Regions from separate parts of the uncultured Gilvimarinus sp. genome, predicted to be linked through region 4. Evidence: predicted binding sites of a transcription regulator. Region 4 holds the regulator's gene; each other region holds the start of a gene.
The links. The regulator sigma-54, encoded in region 4, starts transcription at its own class of promoters, with help from an activator protein. The targets are predictions, from matches to a motif close to TGGCACANNNNTTGCNNT.

Region 1 (4,580 bases), on a different contig from region 4:
AAATTTGTTAGAGATTGACCTACACACTGGTCGTCGAAGTGCAGTGGAAACTGACCTTGGGGCCCCCTTGTTTAGTGACACGACTGATAGCTATGAAGATTTTGTCTATGACGAAGCCAGTGGGCAATTTTACTTATCTTCAATCACCTACCCCGAGGGCGACGAGTCTGACCCGGTTGGTAAGATTTTTCAGGTTGATGCAATAACCGGGATGCGAACAGAGTTAGAACTTTCTGGTTTAGGTGAGACTCAGCAGCTTGTGACTCCCACCGGTTTGGAGCTGGTTGCACCTGATGAATTGTATGTTGCAGATCAAATGTCGGGTCGGTTATTTCAGGTAAATATTGAATCCTCTGCGGCCAAAATAGTCTTTGAAAATGAGCCTGAGAGCTCGGATTATAATCAGCCTGGCCAGCTAGCCTATGATCAAAACGCGAATAGAATGTTGACGACAGTGGGCGGTTCTGGCTTCGTCAGTTTATTTGGGGTTACCTTGACAGACCCGGCTCAGTTAGAACTAGTGTCTGATGGGCCTGGTGTCGATTTTGGGCCTATTCCGCTGGGTATTGCTGGGGGGCTCTCTGTAAACCATGATGAAAATATTGCGTATATGATTTCAAATTTAGAGAATGGCATCGTTCAAGTTGTTCTGAACGATGGCTCGCGAGAGGTGCTGGCTGAGGGGGCCTTTTCTAGCGCGGCTGACTCACGTGATGTGGTATTTAATCCTGAGTCTGGTGTTATCTACGTTGTCGAAGGCGAAGATTACCGACAACAATTAATCGCGGTAGATGCTGTGAGTGGCGACGCTGTGGTAATCAGTAAAAGCAGCCTTTAAGTTGTATCTTGCCCCGCTTGCCTTTAAGTAGGCGGGGCTTTTGGTTAAGAATCTTTTGTTGTGGTGTTGGGGGATGTGTCGTTCACCAACACTGCGCCCCAAGCCCGCAGTTTTTCAAAGCCGAGCAAACAAATCGCTACAGCGGCGACTGCGCCGAGAACACCCAGCCCGCCAAGTGCTTGATACTCCGAAAAGCAAGTCCAGATAAACTGTCCAACGCACAAGGCGGCAACGACTAGCAGTGTAGGCTTTCGGCCAATCAGTCCAACGATAAAGACTCCCAGAGGGGCTCCCAGTGCCACTACTGGAGCGGCAGCAAGCCAGTTTTCGTACACGCCCTCTTGCCAGCTTCCCAGTGCACTTTTTATTACCACTCCGTAAATAGAGTTCATGGCCATAATGACCACCGAGGTTGGGATGGCGATCTTTAAATCGGCGCGGCACAACAGCACTAGTGCGGCGTAAATGACCATATCGATACCGACGCCGGTAACGGCCACGGCCAGCGCACTGGATAATATGCCCAGCATTAAGCCTAAGCGAATATCCCAGCGCTCGTTAAAGTCGGTCATGCCGCTGTGACCGGCAATTTCATCGATGCGGTATAGGTGCAATAGGCCAAAGCTGCCCCAGAGAACGGCAAAGATAATTTTGATCCAAAGGTCGGCGACAAGCGGGGCAATAAAAACAATGCCGATCGGTGTGCCGATTAAGGCGCCGAGCATTGCGCCTTTTAATATTGGCCAGGCGAGCGGTTGGCGGCGAGCGAAAATAAAGATGCTGGCACTGACCATGCCGATGGACTGTACGGCAAAGCTGAAGTCGCGCCCCAAGCTTGCGGGTAGATCAAATAGTAGCACCAGCACCGGAAACCCTACGGTACCGCCACCCATGGGGGTAGAGCCTGCCGCGTAGCTACCTATGGCCATCGCCAGCGCAATGGGCCAATGATCTTTGGCAGCCGCCCAAGCACCCTCCGCTTGAATCAAAAACAGCCACACACCATAAAAAATGACTAGCCAGAGCAACCATACCCATAAGTGGGGGCGTGGTTTAGGTTGGATTGACATAGCTTGCTTAGTGCTCCAGGTAGGTTCAAGAGGACGGTCTACAGTGGGCGCTATGATACGTTATCTTTAGGGCTTAGGCATCTGGGGGTATTGATAGGCCGCTTGTCATATTTACACATTGCCTGGCGAGTAATGTAGGTTGTACTGTGATTGGCGGCATGAGGCGGCCAGTGGCGTGCGTGTGTGATTGGAACAACCCTTGCCTAGCAACTAGTATGAGAGAAAGCGTGAGGTTATGGCTCGCCTGCGCGTTTTAACGGTGCACTTATTCGTGCGCTCTTATTGCTCGGTTGCCTGAAATCGGGCCGATCTGAAAGGAGAGGTATGTCGACCTATTGGCACCAGACTCTGGCATTTGCACAGCAATTACGCCATGAGTTACACGCTCAGCCCGAACTTGGCTGGCAAGAGCACAACACGGCACAGCGCATTCGTGCCGAGCTCGATCGTCTCGACATCCGCTGGCGTGCTTGCGCGGGCACCGGAACAGTAGCTTGGCTAAACTCCGGGGCTAAGGGCGCAGGCGTGCGCTCAGTGGCGTTGCGGGGAGATATCGACGCCTTGCCGATTCACGAGCAGTCGGCGGTCGAGTGGCAATCCCAAGTGCCCGGTTGCATGCACGCGTGCGGACACGATGGTCATACTGCGGCACTTATGGCCACTGCCGCGTGGCTCAAGCACGTTGAAGCGCAACTGCCCGGTCCGGTTACCTTGCTGTTCCAGCCCGCCGAAGAGGGCGGCCACGGCGCCCGAAAAATGATTGACGATGGCGCGTTGGATGGCGTCGACTGTATTTACGGCTGGCACAACTGGCCAGCCATCGGGTTTGGCAAGCTGGTGTGCCCAGACGGGATCGTTATGTGTGGCAACGGCACCTTCCAAATTACGGTGCACGGCAAAGGTGGGCACGCCAGTCAGCCAGAGCTTTGCCGCGACCCGGTGTTGGCGGCCAGTGCTATTACTTTAGCTTTACAACAAGTGGTGAGCCGCCGTTTGGCGCCGCAGCAAACCTGTGTGGTCAGCGTCACCTCGATTGACGCGCGCGCGGCCGCGACAGTGATTCCCGAGCAAGCCGTGATTGGTGGCAGTATCCGTGTATCCGATACTGCGGCTCGCGATGCAGTCAATCAGCTGATTACTGACATTGCACAACAAACGGCAGCGAGTTATGGGGTTGAGTGCGAGGTAGAGATTATGCCGCGCTATAACCCAACCATTAACCACCCAGAGCCAGCGGCTGCGGTACGCGACAGCTGGCGGGCGCTGTATGGTGATGATGCGCTCGATACCCCCACCCGCCTTCCCATTATGGCCTCCGAAGACTTTAGTTATTACCTGCAAGAAGTCCCGGGCGCTTTTGCGTTAATCGGCGCCGATGACGGAATTGGCCACGCCGATCCCTGTCACAGTTCACACTACGATTTTAATGACCGCTTGCTTGAACCTGTGGTGCGGTTATACGCCCAACTTGTGGGCGCGCCGCTACCGTAAATTTTATTTTGATCGTTGGCACCAGCCGACGTGTTGTGCCAAGGCACTTTTAAGGAGACGAGTATGAGCATATTTGAACAGCGCGAATCCGAAATAAGAGGCTATTGCCGCGTTTACCCCGTTGTGTTTGACACAGCGAGTAATGCGCGACAGACGGATGACCAAGGCAATGAATACATCGATTTTTTTGCCGGTGCTGGGGTACTAAATTTTGGCCACAACAACGAGCGTATGAAAAAAGCAGTCATTGATTACATTAACGCCGACGGAGTGACGCACAGTCTGGACATGCACAGCACTGCCAAGCGCCGTTTTATGGAGCGTTTTACCAAAACGATTTTAGAGCCGCGCGGTATGCCCCATAAAATGCAATTTATGGGGCCCACCGGCACTAACTCGGTTGAGGCCGCGCTTAAAATTGCACGCCGTGCCACCGGGCGCACCGACATTGTCGCCTTTACCCACGGCTTTCACGGGATGACGTTGGGGGCACTTGCCTGTACTGCAAACCAAGCTTTTCGCGGCGCTGCCGGTGTCCCGCTGAACCATGTGTCGCATTACCCATTTGGTGCTGACAAACACACCGCCGACAACCCGCTAAGCAACGGCAAAGATGTGATCGATGAACTGCGCGCGTTGTACCGCGATGGTTCAAGCGGTATTTTGCCCCCGGCGGCTTTTATGGTCGAGACCATTCAGGCCGAGGGCGGCGTTAATGTTGCCGATAAAAAATGGCTGCAAGATCTGCAAGCGCTCGCTAAAGAGGTAGGCTCGCTCTTTATTATCGATGACATTCAGGCCGGTTGTGGACGCACCGGCAGCTATTTTAGTTTTGATACCTTAGACCTAGATCCAGATGTGGTGTGCCTTGCCAAAGGCCTTGGTGGGTGGGGTACGCCTATGGCGATGAACTTAGTCAAACCCGAGGTGGATAAACACTGGAAGCCCGGTGAGCACACCGGTACCTTCCGCGGCCAGGGCCTGAGTTTTGTGGCAGGCGCCGAAGCGCTCAGTTACTTTGAAGACGACAGTTTTATGCAAACGGTTCTTGCCAAAGGCAAAGTCATGCATGAAGCTATCGCACCGCTTGAGAGCACCTTTGACGATGTGCAAATACGCGGTACCGGGATGATTTATGGCGTAGACGTCGGTAACGGTGAACGTGCCAAAGCGATTGTTGC
Region 2 (4,580 bases), on a different contig from region 4:
GGGCCTCCTTCGGCGACACTGATATTGTGCGCACTGCTATGATCGATAAACTCTTTAATTTTTAAGGCAAGGTTGCCTTTGCGCTGGCCTAACTCGGTGCGAAACACCGGCACGCCGTTCGCGGTAAGCACATGATGCGGCGGAAATTCGACGGGTATAATATCCCCCACATCTAAATCAACGATATCCCGCAAGGTTATCTCACGGTTAACCACTTCACACTCGAGCTCTACCCGAGCCGATAACACATCTTCCCGCAACGCTTTTACCCAGCGATCGTCTTGCTCATCTGAGTCACTTTGTAAGCCGGCATCGAGCACTTCGCGAATAGGCTCAATCATTGAGTAGGGAATCGTCAGATGTAAATCACCACCGCCGCCATCCAACTCGATATGAAATGTGCTAACGACGACAACCTCGCTCGGGCTCACGATATTTGCCAGCGATGGGTTAACCTCTGAATTAATATATTCAAACTCAATCGGCATTACCGCCTTCCAAGCCTCGCCTAGATCGACAAACACTTGGTTGAGTACCATTTGTACCACTCGCAGCTCGGTCGGAGTAAACTCTCGCCCTTCAATTTTGGCGTGACGGCCGTCGCCGCCAAAAAAATTATCGACCAGCTTAAACACCAACCGGGCATCCAATATGACCAAAGCGGTGCCCCGCAACGGTCGAAACTTGACCATATTGAGGCTGGTGGGAACGTACAGCGTGTGTACGTACTCGCCAAATTTTTGTATTTGGATGCCCCCGACCGAAACATCCGCGGTGCGCCGCAACATATTGAACATGCTGATACGGGTGTAACGGGCAAAGCGCTCGTTGATCATCTCAAGGGTTGGCATGCGCCCGCGAACTATACGATCCTGACTGGTTAAATCGTATGAGCGGACCGCACCGGGCTCTAAGTCCCCATCAGTCTCTATGTCGCCTTCATCGACGCCATGGAGTAAGGCATCAATTTCGTCTTGTGTCAGTAAGTCTTGCACTTGGGGTCGCCTCTATTGCAACACTAAATTGGTAAACAACACCTGTTCAATCACGGGTTTTCCGGTTTCTTCTTCCAGCACGTCACGCACAGTGTTTAATGCTTGCTGACGCAGTAATTCTTTGCCCTCTGGCGTCTGTAACTCGGGATATACCTGTCCGCGCAGTAAAATAACTAAAGCATTGCGAATCGCGGGCATATGTAACTCTATATCGCTGACCGCGCTGTTATCGCGAAACATTAAGTTCATTTCGACCTGCATATAACGCTGCCGGCCGCGCACCTCAAAGCTGGTAATAAATTCTGGTTTTAATGGAAAGTAAATCGCGGCCTCACGAGCGGGCTCTTCGGCGACCGGCTCAGCATCGGATTCACCTTCGGGCAGTTCGTCTGAATCTGATAGCACCCATAACGTGGCCGCCACTGAAATCGCCACTAACACCAGTAGCGCCAGTGCCAAAATAATCCACTTTTTCTTATTTTTTGCGGGGGGGCTTTGTTCACCCTGCTCCGCGTCTTCCCCCGAGTTTTCGGGCTCGTCTTCTGCCATGTCAAATATCCGTCATCCACATTGTTCTGTAAGGCTACGAGCAATAGCCGTGCCATGCAAGATAGCATAGCAAGCGCCACAAAGGATTGGCACAAGACAAAAACACTAGCGCGCAAAAGGAGATAAACGAAAGGAGTAGTTTATACAGAGGGATACTGGTGTGCAGTAATAAAAGCGGCACGGTGGGCAGCGAACCCGCCGCCCACCGCCGCTGATCGCTTATCAAGCGTAATGATCGATCAGCGATACCGTGCCAAGTTGGGTGAGATTAGCGGCCGCGCCTAGCTCATCTTCAGCGTCGCCTTCACTGCCACCTGCCGACCATCCGCTGGAGTGACGCGCTCCCTCGTCGCCACCGGCGCGAGGATCAGATTCGGCAAACGAGCGTTGATCCGATACATCAACATCCACACTGGTCATTCCCTGCTCGGTTAACATCTCGCGCAGACGCGCCGAATGTTGATCAAGCGCCTCCCGCACCACTGGCTGGGCGCTGGTAAAGCTCACATGAGCCTGATCATTTTGAATCGACACCCGCACGTGAATGGTGCCTAAATCGGGCGGGTCAAGGCGCATATCGGCACTGGTAATATTTTGCTTGGCCATCCAGAGCACTTTTTGCCCCACGGCATCGCCCCAACCACTTTGGTTAAAACCAGGCAGTACTTGCGCAGCCATTTTAGGAGCGGCTGGCGTGGCGACAGTGCGGTTGGCAAGACCCAAAGATTCCGTTAATGCGGTAATACTGCCTGCGGTGGGGCGATCAACAGACTCCCCGCGCCCCGCCAGCAAATTGTGCAGCTTAGCGGTCTCGAGCAAGGCCCCCTGCTCACGCTGACCATCCAAGCTTGTGAGCATCTCTTTGGCAAAAACAGGTTGCCCATTGGCCGCCTGCTGTGTCGTCGACTGCTCCATTAGTCCCAGCGCTGCGCTGCCCTCTTTAGCGATACTGGCGCCCGGTGCAGCCGGTGCGGTACTCACACTCGCCAACGCCTGCTTCAAACTCGTTTGCATGGCATCTAGACGAGCGGACACAGACTCAACCCCCTGACCGGCGGTTTTTGCTCCGGCTTTGAGCTGATCGCTGAGCCAGGCGGCAAGCTCAGGGGGAATCTGCCCCGCCTCGCTGGCCTGCTCAACTTGCGTCAACAGCGTCTCCGTCTGCGCGCCGGCGGCCGCTTGATCGGTTAACGATTGCATCAACGCCAGCAGCTGCTCGCGCAACTGCGGGTCAAGCCCGTTAAGAATAGCGCTCAAGGAGTCATCACTCAGCCCGTTTTCAGCGCTATCGGCCAACTCATCCAGCACCTGCGCCTGCTTTGCCGGCGGCAGTGCCTCGACCGCCTCGCGCTGCTCGGGCTCTAACCGATCCAGCGCTTCTCGCTGGCGTGCACTTAAGCGATCTTGCGATTCAGCGCTGGAACTGCGTGACTGTGCTAAATCAGCGGCGCGCTCCCGGGCTTGGGCTCGCTCATCAAGATGCGCGGTTTGCCGATCATTGTTACCGGCCAGCCGCTGACTGCGCTGGTCGTCTCGAAACTGCGAATCTGATTGTGCCGCTGACCGATTACTAGAGCGTTCGCTCACATCCGATCGGCTGGTGCGCTGGTCCCGGTAGGCGGTATCAAGCGACTCGCTAAACAGCTGCGCATCGCGGCTGGCATCAGCCCGAGATTGGCTGCTCTGCACCGCGCCCTGCGGCCGCAACAACATGCTAAGAAGAGTCGGTTCATTCGTTGCCATGAGTGCTCCTGTAGGCCATGGGCGGCAAGCATTTGCCGCTTGCAAACAATTTTTTGGGATACAGGATGGTAATAGCAAGCAAAGTGCCAAACCGAACAATAAGGTTAAATCAGAGGTTCAGGTAGGTAAGCTGGGAAGGAAACGTGGGCCTAGGTTCATGATGACTCAACACCTTGTGCCTCGCGTATATGCGAGCCAGACAAGGCGCCACCGAGCGTTTATTGATACACCACGAGCTGATGACGCACCTGGCTAAACTCGCCCTGTAGCGATACCAGCGCCGTTTCAAGGCCCGTTAACCGATTGTTGGCCGCAGCTGACTCAATATGCTGGCACTGCGCCACCAAAGTAGCCGCACCGATATTGCTGCAGCTACCTTTAAAACTGTGAGCGGCGCGGCGCAAGGCTTCGCCATCCCCACTGGCCAGTGCTTTTTGCATAGCACTCAGGCGATCTTCAGAGTCATTAAGGTAGGTCTCGATAAGTCGAGCAAAATCGTCTTCCATAACCTCCTGCAATGTCGATAAGGTATCGTGATCGATTAATTGCCTGTCGCTCATAGTCTCTCCCTAATCGGGCTTATTTTGAGTATCACTTGTAAACCTTTTACCTCGGGGCATCAAGTGATGCGGATCTCACTGCGAGGCGTTAATCGTCGGTATGCCAACAATAAGTCGCCGCGACGACGTTGCCCGCGCCGCGAACCTCTAATGCGTCGCATAGCGATTCGACCAGTTTTAGACCGCGCCCGCTGTATTCGTTCCCGGTTTGTTCGGTGCGCTCATTGGGCACAAACCCTCGTCCGCTATCGGCAACGGTAATGGCGAGCGAGCCGCCCTCGGTATGAGTTTTGTGCGCCAATGTAATTTTAACGTAGCCCTCTTTGATCGCCTGAGTGCGCTCGCGGCGCAACTGATAATAGCGCTCGAACCCCTCCGGATCGTCCTTGATGGACGAATCCAAGCCCAGCACGCCATGCTCTAATGCATTGGTGTATAACTCGGAGATAATCGTGTACAAAGTACCGCTGTGGTTGCGCAACCCGGGAACCTCAAGCAACACGCTAAGCAGCAACGGCAATGGGTCAAATATGGCAAAACTTGAAGGTTTTACCTCAAACACCAAACTCCACTCTGCCAACTGGGATTGAGACGTCGCCTGCTCGGCACCGGGGGTAACATAGGCCGAACTAAGCGGCGCCATTAACAGCTCGATTAACGATAAATCGTCGCTCTTTTGGCCGTGCCCGACAAACGTTTTTACATTTTGAAGCAGTTCATCAAACAAAGCCGG
Region 3 (4,580 bases), on a different contig from region 4:
ACACGGCGGCCTCGGTTGCCGCTGCTGGCGCCGCCGCAGAGACCGCAGGCGCCGCGTTGGTAACGGGGGTGTTCGCGGCGCTGGTTAAGATCTCGACCCCTTCGCGCACCCGACGGCTCGATAAAATAACAGCGTCTGAGCCCAGCTCTTGACGCACCAACTCAAGGGCGCGCCGCATATCTGTCGCAACAAAACGTTTTACCTGCATGTTTTACCCTCTTCCCGCACTTAGCGATCAGCCGTAACTGACGCTTCGATCGTAATTTGTTTGTTATCCGGTATTTCTGTGTAAGCCAGTACCGGCATGTCTGGCAAGCTGTGGCGACAAAAGCGCGAGAGCATCGGACGCAGAGGAGCTGCGACTAATAGCACCGCCGGCTTACCGGCCGCTTCTTGCTTCTGTGACGCCTCCAGTAACGAGCGCTGTAGTTTTTCCGCCAGTGCGGGCTCTACATACGCGCCGTCATCAGCGCCAGCTTTTTGAGCTTGTACTACGGTATTCAGCAATAACTGTTCCAGCTCGGGGCTTAAGGTGATAACCGGCACGCTAGGCGCCGTCCCTACGATGTTTTGGACAATTTGGCGACCCAGCGCGGCACGCGCCGCAGCGGTTAAAGCGGCGGGATCTTGACTCTTATTGGGATGCGCCGCCAAAGCTTCGGCGATTGAGCGCAGATCGCGAATGGCAACTTTCTCGCGCAGTAAGTTTTGCAGCACCTTAAGCAGGGTGTTCAGGCTTAAGGTATTGGGCACCAACTCTTCGACTAATTTGGGCGATGACTTAGCCAGCATATCCAGCAACTTTTGTACGTCTTCATGCCCCAGCAGCTCGTGCACATGCTGCTGCAATATTTGATTCAGGTGCGTTGCGACCACGGTGCTCGCGTCCACCACTGTATAACCCAGAGTTTGCGCTTGCTCTTTTTGCGAGCTGGCGATCCACACCGCATCCAACCCAAAAGCTGGGTCCTGCGTTTTAATGCCCTCCAGCTCGCCAAACACTTGACCGGGGTTAATGGCCAGTTCGCGATCCGGATGCACCTCGGCCTCCGCCGCCGTTACGCCCATCAAGGTCAGACGATAACCATTGGGCACCAGCTCCAAGTTGTCACGGATATGAACCGTGGGAACTAAAAAGCCCATATCTTGCGACAGTTTTTTGCGTACCCCTTTAATACGCCCCAGCAGCGCCCCGCCTTGACTTTTATCGACCATGGGAATCAAGCGATAGCCTACCTCTAGGCCGATAATATCCACCGGTTGCACATCGTCCCAGTTAAGCTCCACCGCTTGCTCGCCTGGCGGCAAGGCCGTGGCGGGCTCGGCGATTTGAGCTTGGCCACCCGAAGTTGGCGCACTGGTTGCGCGGCGATTTTGATTTTTGGGGATATAATCATCATCCAGCGCTTCAGGCTGACCTTTGCGCCAGTGAATAAAGTACGCCAGCGCGCCACAGATAATAGCGAGCCCTAAAAAGGCGACATGAGGCATGCCGGGAATCGCCCCCATAATGAACAAAATCCCAGCTGCGATCAGCAAGGCTTTGGGAGAGTCAAACATTTGGGTCAGCACTTGCGTGCGCATATCCTGCGCACTATTGACCCGGGTTACCAAGATAGCCGTCGCAGTCGACAACAACAGCGAGGGGATTTGCGCAACCAAGCCGTCACCGATGGTTAACAGTACGTATTTTTCCAGCGCATCGGAAAACTCAAGGCTATGCTGCACCATGCCGATACCGATACCGCCGATAATGTTAATCGCCAGAATCAAAATACCCGCGATAGCATCGCCGCGCACAAACTTACTGGCACCATCCATTGCGCCGTAAAAGTCTGCCTCACTGGCGACATCTTCCCGACGCCGGCGCGCCTCTTCCTGATCAATCAGGCCAGCATTCAAGTCGGCGTCAATCGCCATTTGCTTACCCGGCATGGCATCCAACGTAAATCGGGCGCTTACCTCAGAAATACGGCCAGCACCTTTGGTCACCACGACAAAGTTAATGATCATTAAGATCAAAAACACCACCAAACCTACCGCGTAATTACCGCCAATGACCACCTCACCAAAGGCTTGAATAACTTTACCAGCGGCATCGCCACCCTCGTGCCCATTGAGCAAGACGACGCGAGTAGAGGCAACATTGAGAGCCAAGCGCATCAAGGTGGCGACCAATAAGATAGTGGGGAACGCGGCAAAATCCAGCGGCCGCATGGCGTAAATACCAACCAACAGAACAACGATGGACAGAGCGATATTAAAGGAAAAGAAGGCATCCAGCATAAACGCCGGCACTGGCAGAATCATCATGCCCAACAGCATGATCAACAACACCGGAATGCCAATATTGCCTTGGCCCATTCCCTGCAGTTGCAGCAACGCGTTTTTGCCGTTCTCTTTATTAAACTGTCCGAGTGATATGGCCATATGTACGGTTTTTTGACGCCCCAAGTGAATAACACCAGGGGTATCGCAAGAAGCGTACCTGTTTTACGGAAGAGGTAGAATAATTAGTAAAAGCAACCGAGTTTAATCGTAGCGCAAGTCTCGCGGCACATTGACCCGTGGATACGGCGGCCGCTCGCCTTGCCCCCGGCGGTAATTGCGCAAGCCAAAAACATAGGCTAATACCTGGGCAACCGCCACGTACAGCCCAGTGGGGATTGCCTCATCGATATCGGTGGTGTGAAAAATAGAGCGCGCCAACACCGGCGACTCGATAATCTCCACGCCGTTGGCCTTGGCAATTTCACGTATTTTTAGCGCTATTTGATCACCGCCTTTGGCTAACATAACCGGGGTTGCCATTTTCTCGGGGTCGTATTTTAGCGCAACGGCATAGTGGGTCGGGTTGGTAATCACCACATCGGCATCAGGTACTTGGGCCATCATTCTACGTTGCGCCATCTCGCGCTGCAGCTGCCTGATTCGGCCTTTTACCTCGGGTTTACCCTCGCTATCTTTGTGCTCGTCCTTTATTTCCTGTTTAGACATCTTTAGCTTTTTACTGTGGTCCATAATCTGAAACGGCACATCAACCAACGCAATTAATATCGTTACCGCTGCCATCAAAATTGTGGTAATCCCACTGATTTTTAACGATTCCACCACCGCAGACTGAGTTTCTTCGCCCGCGAGCTGTAAAATATCCTGCTGCCACAGCTTTAACGCCAAAATGGCCGCCGCCATAACGGTGGCCACCTTGCCCAGCGATTTCGCCAATTCGACCAGAGCCTTAAAAGAGAACATTCGTTTAAGACCAGCGCCTGGATTCATGCGGTTAAATTTGGGCGCCATAGCTTTGGCGCTCAGCAGCCAGCCACCTAACGCGATAGGCCCAACCACCGAGGCAATCAAAAGTAAAATAAACAGAGGGATAAGCGAGAACAAGCCTTCGGCAAAGGAGCTGACTAAATGGGCAAACATTGCCTCCGTATCAAACACCTCGACCCGACTGAGGCTAAAATTATTTTTCGACAAGCCCATCATGCTGCCAGAAATGGACTCACTAAAACTATAAAGGCCAATGGTTCCGGCCAGCAGAATAAACGTCGTCGTTAAATCACGCGAGCGCGGTATTTGGCCGTCCTCCCGGGCTTTCTCAAGTTTTCGGGGGGTTGCCTCTTCCGTTTTTTCCTGACTGCTGTCGTCGCCACCTTCTGCCATCAGCGAAGCCTCAACAGGTGCTCGGCAAAAATCGCCGCTGCGTCAAAAACATTGCGAAAGTAAGGGATAAAAGCCACCAAGCTTAGCCACATAAAAATCAAGCCAAAAATCAGCGCAATCGGAAACCCTACGGTAAACACGTTAATTTGCGGTGCTGAGCGGTTCATAATGCCAAACGCCATATTGATCACCAGCAACGCGGTAAACAGCGGCAAAACAAACACCAAGGCCGCGTTAAACAACCACGACCCCATACCGGCAATCATGGCAAACTCACCGTATCCGATACCCGTACCAATAGGAATGCTGTCAAAGCTGCGCACAATTAAATCAATCACCAGCAAATGACCGTTAAAAATCAAAAACAATACCGTAGAGAGCAATAAATAGAACTGCGACAGCACCGTAACTGAAATCCCGTTGCTAGGGTCATTCATTGACGCGAAGCCCAGCCCCATTTTCATGGCGACTAACTGCCCCGAGAGCACGAAGATATGCATGACCACCTGAAAACTAAACCCCAGCGCCAGCCCTATTAACACCTCTTGTAATACTCGCAGCATCGCCGGCATACCCAGCAGCTCTATTGTCGGCGCCGGTGCCAATAATGGGCTTACCAGCGCCGTCACCAATAGGGCCAACACTAAGCGCACGCGAGCGGGAACGGTGCGGGCGCCAATGATGGGCACCGCCATAAACATCGCGCCAATGCGCATAAAGGGCCACAAATATTGCCCAATAAACTGATAAAGGGCCGTCTCACTGAGTACGAGAGGCTCCACCACGCTACCCGATGAGTTGCGGAATGGCGTTAAACAGACGGTTGAACAGATCACTGAGGCGAATCACCATCCAGTGACCAGCAACCATGATGGTAATCAGCATCACAATCAGACGCGGCAAGAAACTCA
Region 4 (4,580 bases):
TCTGTTACCTCGTTTAGCAATGGCACCATTAACCGCAGCGAAGTGGATCACCCCCACGTCACGCTTTATCGCCAATCGAGTACTGAGCCATGGCAACTTTCAGCCAAGCAAGGCACCAGTGTCAGCAACGCCATCACCCTGCGCGACAATGTGCAGGTATGGAACGAAAAAGGCCAATACGGCTGGGTGACCTTAACCACCGATGATCTAACCATCGACACTGACCAGCAATACGCGCATACCGACAAACCTGTTACCATGCGTAGCGAGCGCGGCACCACTCGCGCTGTTGGCCTCAATGCCGAGCTCGACAACGGACGTATTGAACTGCTATCCGAGGTAAAAGCCACTTATGCCCCTTAATGATATTAAGCGCTATTTAAAGACGGGCTTATTTCCGCGAGTCCCGGCGCTGGCTTTAGCCGCCGCAATGGCAATGATTGCCACAACAGCTCACGCCTTACCCGACGACCGCGAGCAAGACTTTCAGCTACAGGCCGACAAACAACTGTTTGATCAAAAAAATGGGCTAGTCACCTACACCGGCTCAGCGCGCCTCCAACAAGGCTCGTTGATCATCGATGCCGAGCGTATCGTGGTTCACTTTAAAAGTGACAATTCAGTCGCCAAAATCGAGGCATCTGGCTCCCCGGCACACTTTGAACAGCAACCCCAAGCCGACAAAGGCAAAGTGTTTGCCGAGGCTCACGAGATCAGCTACGACCACGACAAGCGCACGGTAACGCTCAGCAACAGCGCTAAAATCGAACAAGACGGCGCGATTATGCAAGGCCACAGCATTCACTATGACTTGGCCCGCGAACTCATCAACGCCCAGAGCGATGACAACTCGAACGAGCGTATCAAAATGGTGATTCCTGCCGGAGCGACCGAAAAATAATATGGCCACTCTTACTGCACACAACCTCGCTAAAAGCTACAAACGCCGCCAAGTCGTCGCTGACGTGTCGATGTCTGTTAGCAGCGGTGAAATTGTCGGCTTACTCGGGCCTAACGGCGCGGGTAAAACCACCTGCTTTTACATGATCGCGGGGCTGGTCAAAGCCGACAACGGCCGCGTCACCCTAGACGAGCTAGACCTGACACACCTACCGATCCACGGCCGGGCCCGGGCGGGCATTGGTTACCTGCCGCAAGAGGCCTCGGTGTTTCGCAAGCTGTCGGTGGCGGACAACATCCTCGCCATCTTAGAGACTCGACGCGATCTCAAAAAACCACAGCGCCTAGAGCAGCTCGAGCAGCTACTGCAGGAGTTTCACATCACCCACATTCGCGACAACCTCGGCATGTCGCTCTCGGGTGGCGAGCGCCGCCGGGTCGAAATCGCCCGCGCCCTGGCAACGGACCCGGCCTTTATTCTACTAGATGAGCCCTTCGCCGGGGTTGACCCTATCTCGGTCAGCGACATTCAGCACATTGTGCGTCACCTTAAGGATCGCGGCATTGGTATTTTGATTACCGATCACAATGTCCGAGAAACACTTGGCATCTGCGAAAAAGCCTATATCGTCAGCGAGGGCCATATCATCGCTGAGGGCAGCTCGGAGCAGGTTCTGGCCAATCAGAAAGTGCGCAAAGTCTACCTCGGTGACAACTTTATGCTGTAAAGCCGAGCAGCCGCACCACCACTTGACAATTTCTATTTTTTGACTTTCAGGCACAAAGATTGCTTAGTACTATTGCTTGGCTTGGTGTTGATGACTAAACTCCACAGTTACAACAACACAATCTGAGTGCCATTGCTAACATTATGAAGCAGTCCCTACAGCTAAAGTTGGGTCAACAGCTCACCATGACGCCGCAGCTGCAACAGGCCATCCGCCTCCTGCAGCTATCGACGCTGGATCTGCAACAAGAGATCCAAGAGGCGCTGGACTCCAACCCCATGCTCGAAGTTGAGGAGAACCTCGACGACAACACTGGTAGCGACCAAAAGGATAGTGACACCGACGGCAAAGATGAACGCCGCGATAACAGCCAGGACGAGCTGAACCCCGCAGACCCAGCGAGCACCCAAACCACCGCCGAGGCGGACGAACCCACCGCTGACAGCGAGTGGAGCGAGTCGATCCCGCAAGACCTACCCGTTGATACCAGCTGGGATGATGTCTACGAGAGTTCGTCGTCAACATTACCCGCCAGTAACTACGAGGGCGACGATAACGACTTCGAAAGCCGTCGCGGCAATACCGAATCGCTCTACGACCACCTAATGTGGCAGCTCAACCTCACGCCCATGTCCGAGCGCGATGAGATCATTGCCCTGGCGATCATTGACTCCGTCGAGCCCTCGGGTCTTCTCAGTAGCAGTATCGAGGATATTTTTGAGGGTTTAACCGCCAATTGGGACGACCTAGAACTCGACGAGGTGCAGGCGGTACAACACCGCTTACAACAGTTTGACCCTTGCGGCACTTGCAGCATCGACTTAGTCGACTGCTTACTGGTGCAGCTGGCCCAATACGACAAAAGCACCCCTTTTTTAGAGGCGGCGCAACTGATTGTGCGCCAGTACTTGCCGTTGCTCGGTAGCCGCGACTACCGCCAACTGATGCGCAAGACCCGCCTCAAAGAACCTGAGTTAGCTCAAGCCGTGGCGTTGATTAAAACCCTTAATCCACACCCCGGCGATGGCATCAGCACCAGCGAAACCGAGTATGTCGTACCCGACGTGTTTGTGGATAAGAAGGAAGGACGCTGGACAGTTGAGCTCAACCCAGACATAGCGCCAAAGCTGCGGATCAACTCCGGCTACGCCTCTATGGTCAAACGCGCCGACTCCAGCCGCGACAACACCTTCTTAAAAGACAACCTGCAAGAGGCCCGCTGGTTTTTAAAGAGCCTGCAAAGTCGCAACGAAACTCTGCTAAAGGTGGCCACCTGTATCGTCGAAAAGCAACGTGGTTTTTTAGAGTACGGCGCCGAGGCCATGAAGCCACTGGTGCTGCACGATATTGCCGAGCTAGTGGAGATGCATGAGTCGACTATCTCGCGGGTCACCACCCAAAAGTACATGCACACGCCACAAGGCATATTCGAGTTAAAATACTTTTTCTCTAGCCATGTGAGCACCGATTCTGGCGGCGAGTGCTCGTCGACCGCAATCCGAGCTATTATTAAAAAGCTGGTCGCGGCAGAGAACCCGAAAAAACCTCTGAGCGATAGCAAAATCACCGAGATGCTTTCCGATCAAGGGATTCGCGTTGCCCGGCGTACAATCGCCAAGTATCGCGAGTCGTTGAATATTCCGCCTTCTAATGAGCGCAAAGGGCTGGGTTAAGACACCGGCCCATGTGACAGAACTTCTAATCCTTGCTATGTTGAAGTTCTGCCAATCGCTCGAGGCAATGCGCTAATACCAAGGGTGCAGCACAACAACTTAGGCAGCAGACAGACACGAGGAGCAGTGTATGCAAGTAACCATCAGCGGCCATCACGTCGATGTCACCGAAGCGATTCATAATCACATCGAATCCAAACTGGAACGACTGACTCACCACAGCGATTTGATCACCACAATCAATGTTACCGTGTCGGTAGAAAAACAAACGCAAAAAGCCGAGGCGAAGATTCACGTTAACGGCAAAGACATTTTTGCTGACGCCGAGTCAGACGATCTCTACACCTCGATTGATGCCATGACCGACAAGCTCGACCGGCAATTAATCAAACACAAAGAAAAACTTCGCAGCCACCGCTAATTAGTTACTAACAAGTTACGCAAAATACTATGCAAATTGCACAGATCTTATCGCCTGAACGTACCCTGAGCCGAATCGAAGGCGTCAGTAAAAAACGTGCCTTAGAAATTCTCGCCAACACCATTGCCGAGAGTATCCCCGGCATGGATGCCGACGAAATCTTTCGCCGCCTGGTCGCGCGTGAGAAACTCGGCTCGACCGGCATTGGCCACGGCATTGCCATTCCTCACAGCCGCCTGCCGGGCTGCGAAGCGACCATCGCCGCACTGATTACGCTCAAAGCGCCGATAGATTTTGATGCGATTGACGGCGAACCCGTCGACGTTCTGTTTGCCATGTTGGTACCCGATCAAGCCAATGACGAACATCTACACACGCTGGCAGCATTGGCCGGGGCGCTCAACGAAAGCGCCTATCGGCAAACTCTGCGCGATGCTGACAGCGGCCAGGCTCTATACGCGGCCGCCATCGCTCACGACAACGGATAGGTAGGCGTGTATGCACCTTGTCATTGTCAGCGGATTATCCGGCTCAGGTAAAAGTACCGCGCTCAATGCGCTGGAAGACTCCGGCTATAACTGCATCGACAACTTACCGATCAGCCTACTGCCAGCCTTAGTCGATCAAATTCAGCTGCATAAAGATGCCGACAACCAAAACTTTGCCATCGGGATTGATATTCGCGATGCCTGGCAAGACCTGGCAATGTTTCCAGTCGCCATCAAGCCACTGCGCGATGCTCGCCTGCCCTTTACCGTTATCTTCCTAGATGCTGATGCCGATAAAATCGTCCAGCGCTTTAGCGAGACCCGGCGCAAACACCCCCTAAGCAACAAACACACAAATTTAACAGAAGCG

Region 1: the regulator sigma-54 is predicted to act here: its motif matches at 2,097-2,114, upstream of doeB2 (N(2)-acetyl-L-2,4-diaminobutanoate deacetylase DoeB2).
Region 2: the regulator sigma-54 is predicted to act here: its motif matches at 1,582-1,599, upstream of AACY82_RS03245 (flagellar basal body-associated FliL family protein).
Region 3: the regulator sigma-54 is predicted to act here: its motif matches at 2,473-2,490, upstream of flhA (flagellar biosynthesis protein FlhA).

Annotation. Positions count from the first base shown of each region.
Region 1 is NZ_CAXAUC010000002.1:22,204-26,783, forward strand. Features, by position in the region: gene AACY82_RS04680 (hypothetical protein) at 1-838, shown strand, start outside; gene AACY82_RS04685 (sulfite exporter TauE/SafE family protein) at 883-1,908, opposite strand; gene doeB2 (N(2)-acetyl-L-2,4-diaminobutanoate deacetylase DoeB2) at 2,233-3,399, shown strand; gene AACY82_RS04695 (aspartate aminotransferase family protein) at 3,463-4,580, shown strand, end outside.
Region 2 is NZ_CAXAUC010000001.1:749,425-754,004, forward strand. Features, by position in the region: gene fliM (flagellar motor switch protein FliM) at 1-995, opposite strand, end outside; gene AACY82_RS03245 (flagellar basal body-associated FliL family protein) at 1,008-1,544, opposite strand; gene AACY82_RS03250 (flagellar hook-length control protein FliK) at 1,767-3,287, opposite strand; gene AACY82_RS03255 (Hpt domain-containing protein) at 3,506-3,847, opposite strand; gene AACY82_RS03260 (fused response regulator/phosphatase) at 3,936-4,580, opposite strand, start outside.
Region 3 is NZ_CAXAUC010000001.1:742,851-747,430, forward strand. Features, by position in the region: gene flhF (flagellar biosynthesis protein FlhF) at 1-208, opposite strand, end outside; gene flhA (flagellar biosynthesis protein FlhA) at 229-2,430, opposite strand; gene flhB (flagellar biosynthesis protein FlhB) at 2,533-3,669, opposite strand; gene fliR (flagellar biosynthetic protein FliR) at 3,669-4,451, opposite strand; gene fliQ (flagellar biosynthesis protein FliQ) at 4,456-4,580, opposite strand, start outside.
Region 4 is NZ_CAXAUC010000004.1:126,453-131,032, reverse strand. Features, by position in the region: gene lptC (LPS export ABC transporter periplasmic protein LptC) at 1-363, shown strand, start outside; gene lptA (lipopolysaccharide transport periplasmic protein LptA) at 353-901, shown strand; gene lptB (LPS export ABC transporter ATP-binding protein) at 903-1,628, shown strand; gene AACY82_RS08980 (RNA polymerase factor sigma-54) at 1,772-3,301, shown strand; gene raiA (ribosome-associated translation inhibitor RaiA) at 3,432-3,722, shown strand; gene ptsN (PTS IIA-like nitrogen regulatory protein PtsN) at 3,752-4,210, shown strand; gene rapZ (RNase adapter RapZ) at 4,221-4,580, shown strand, end outside.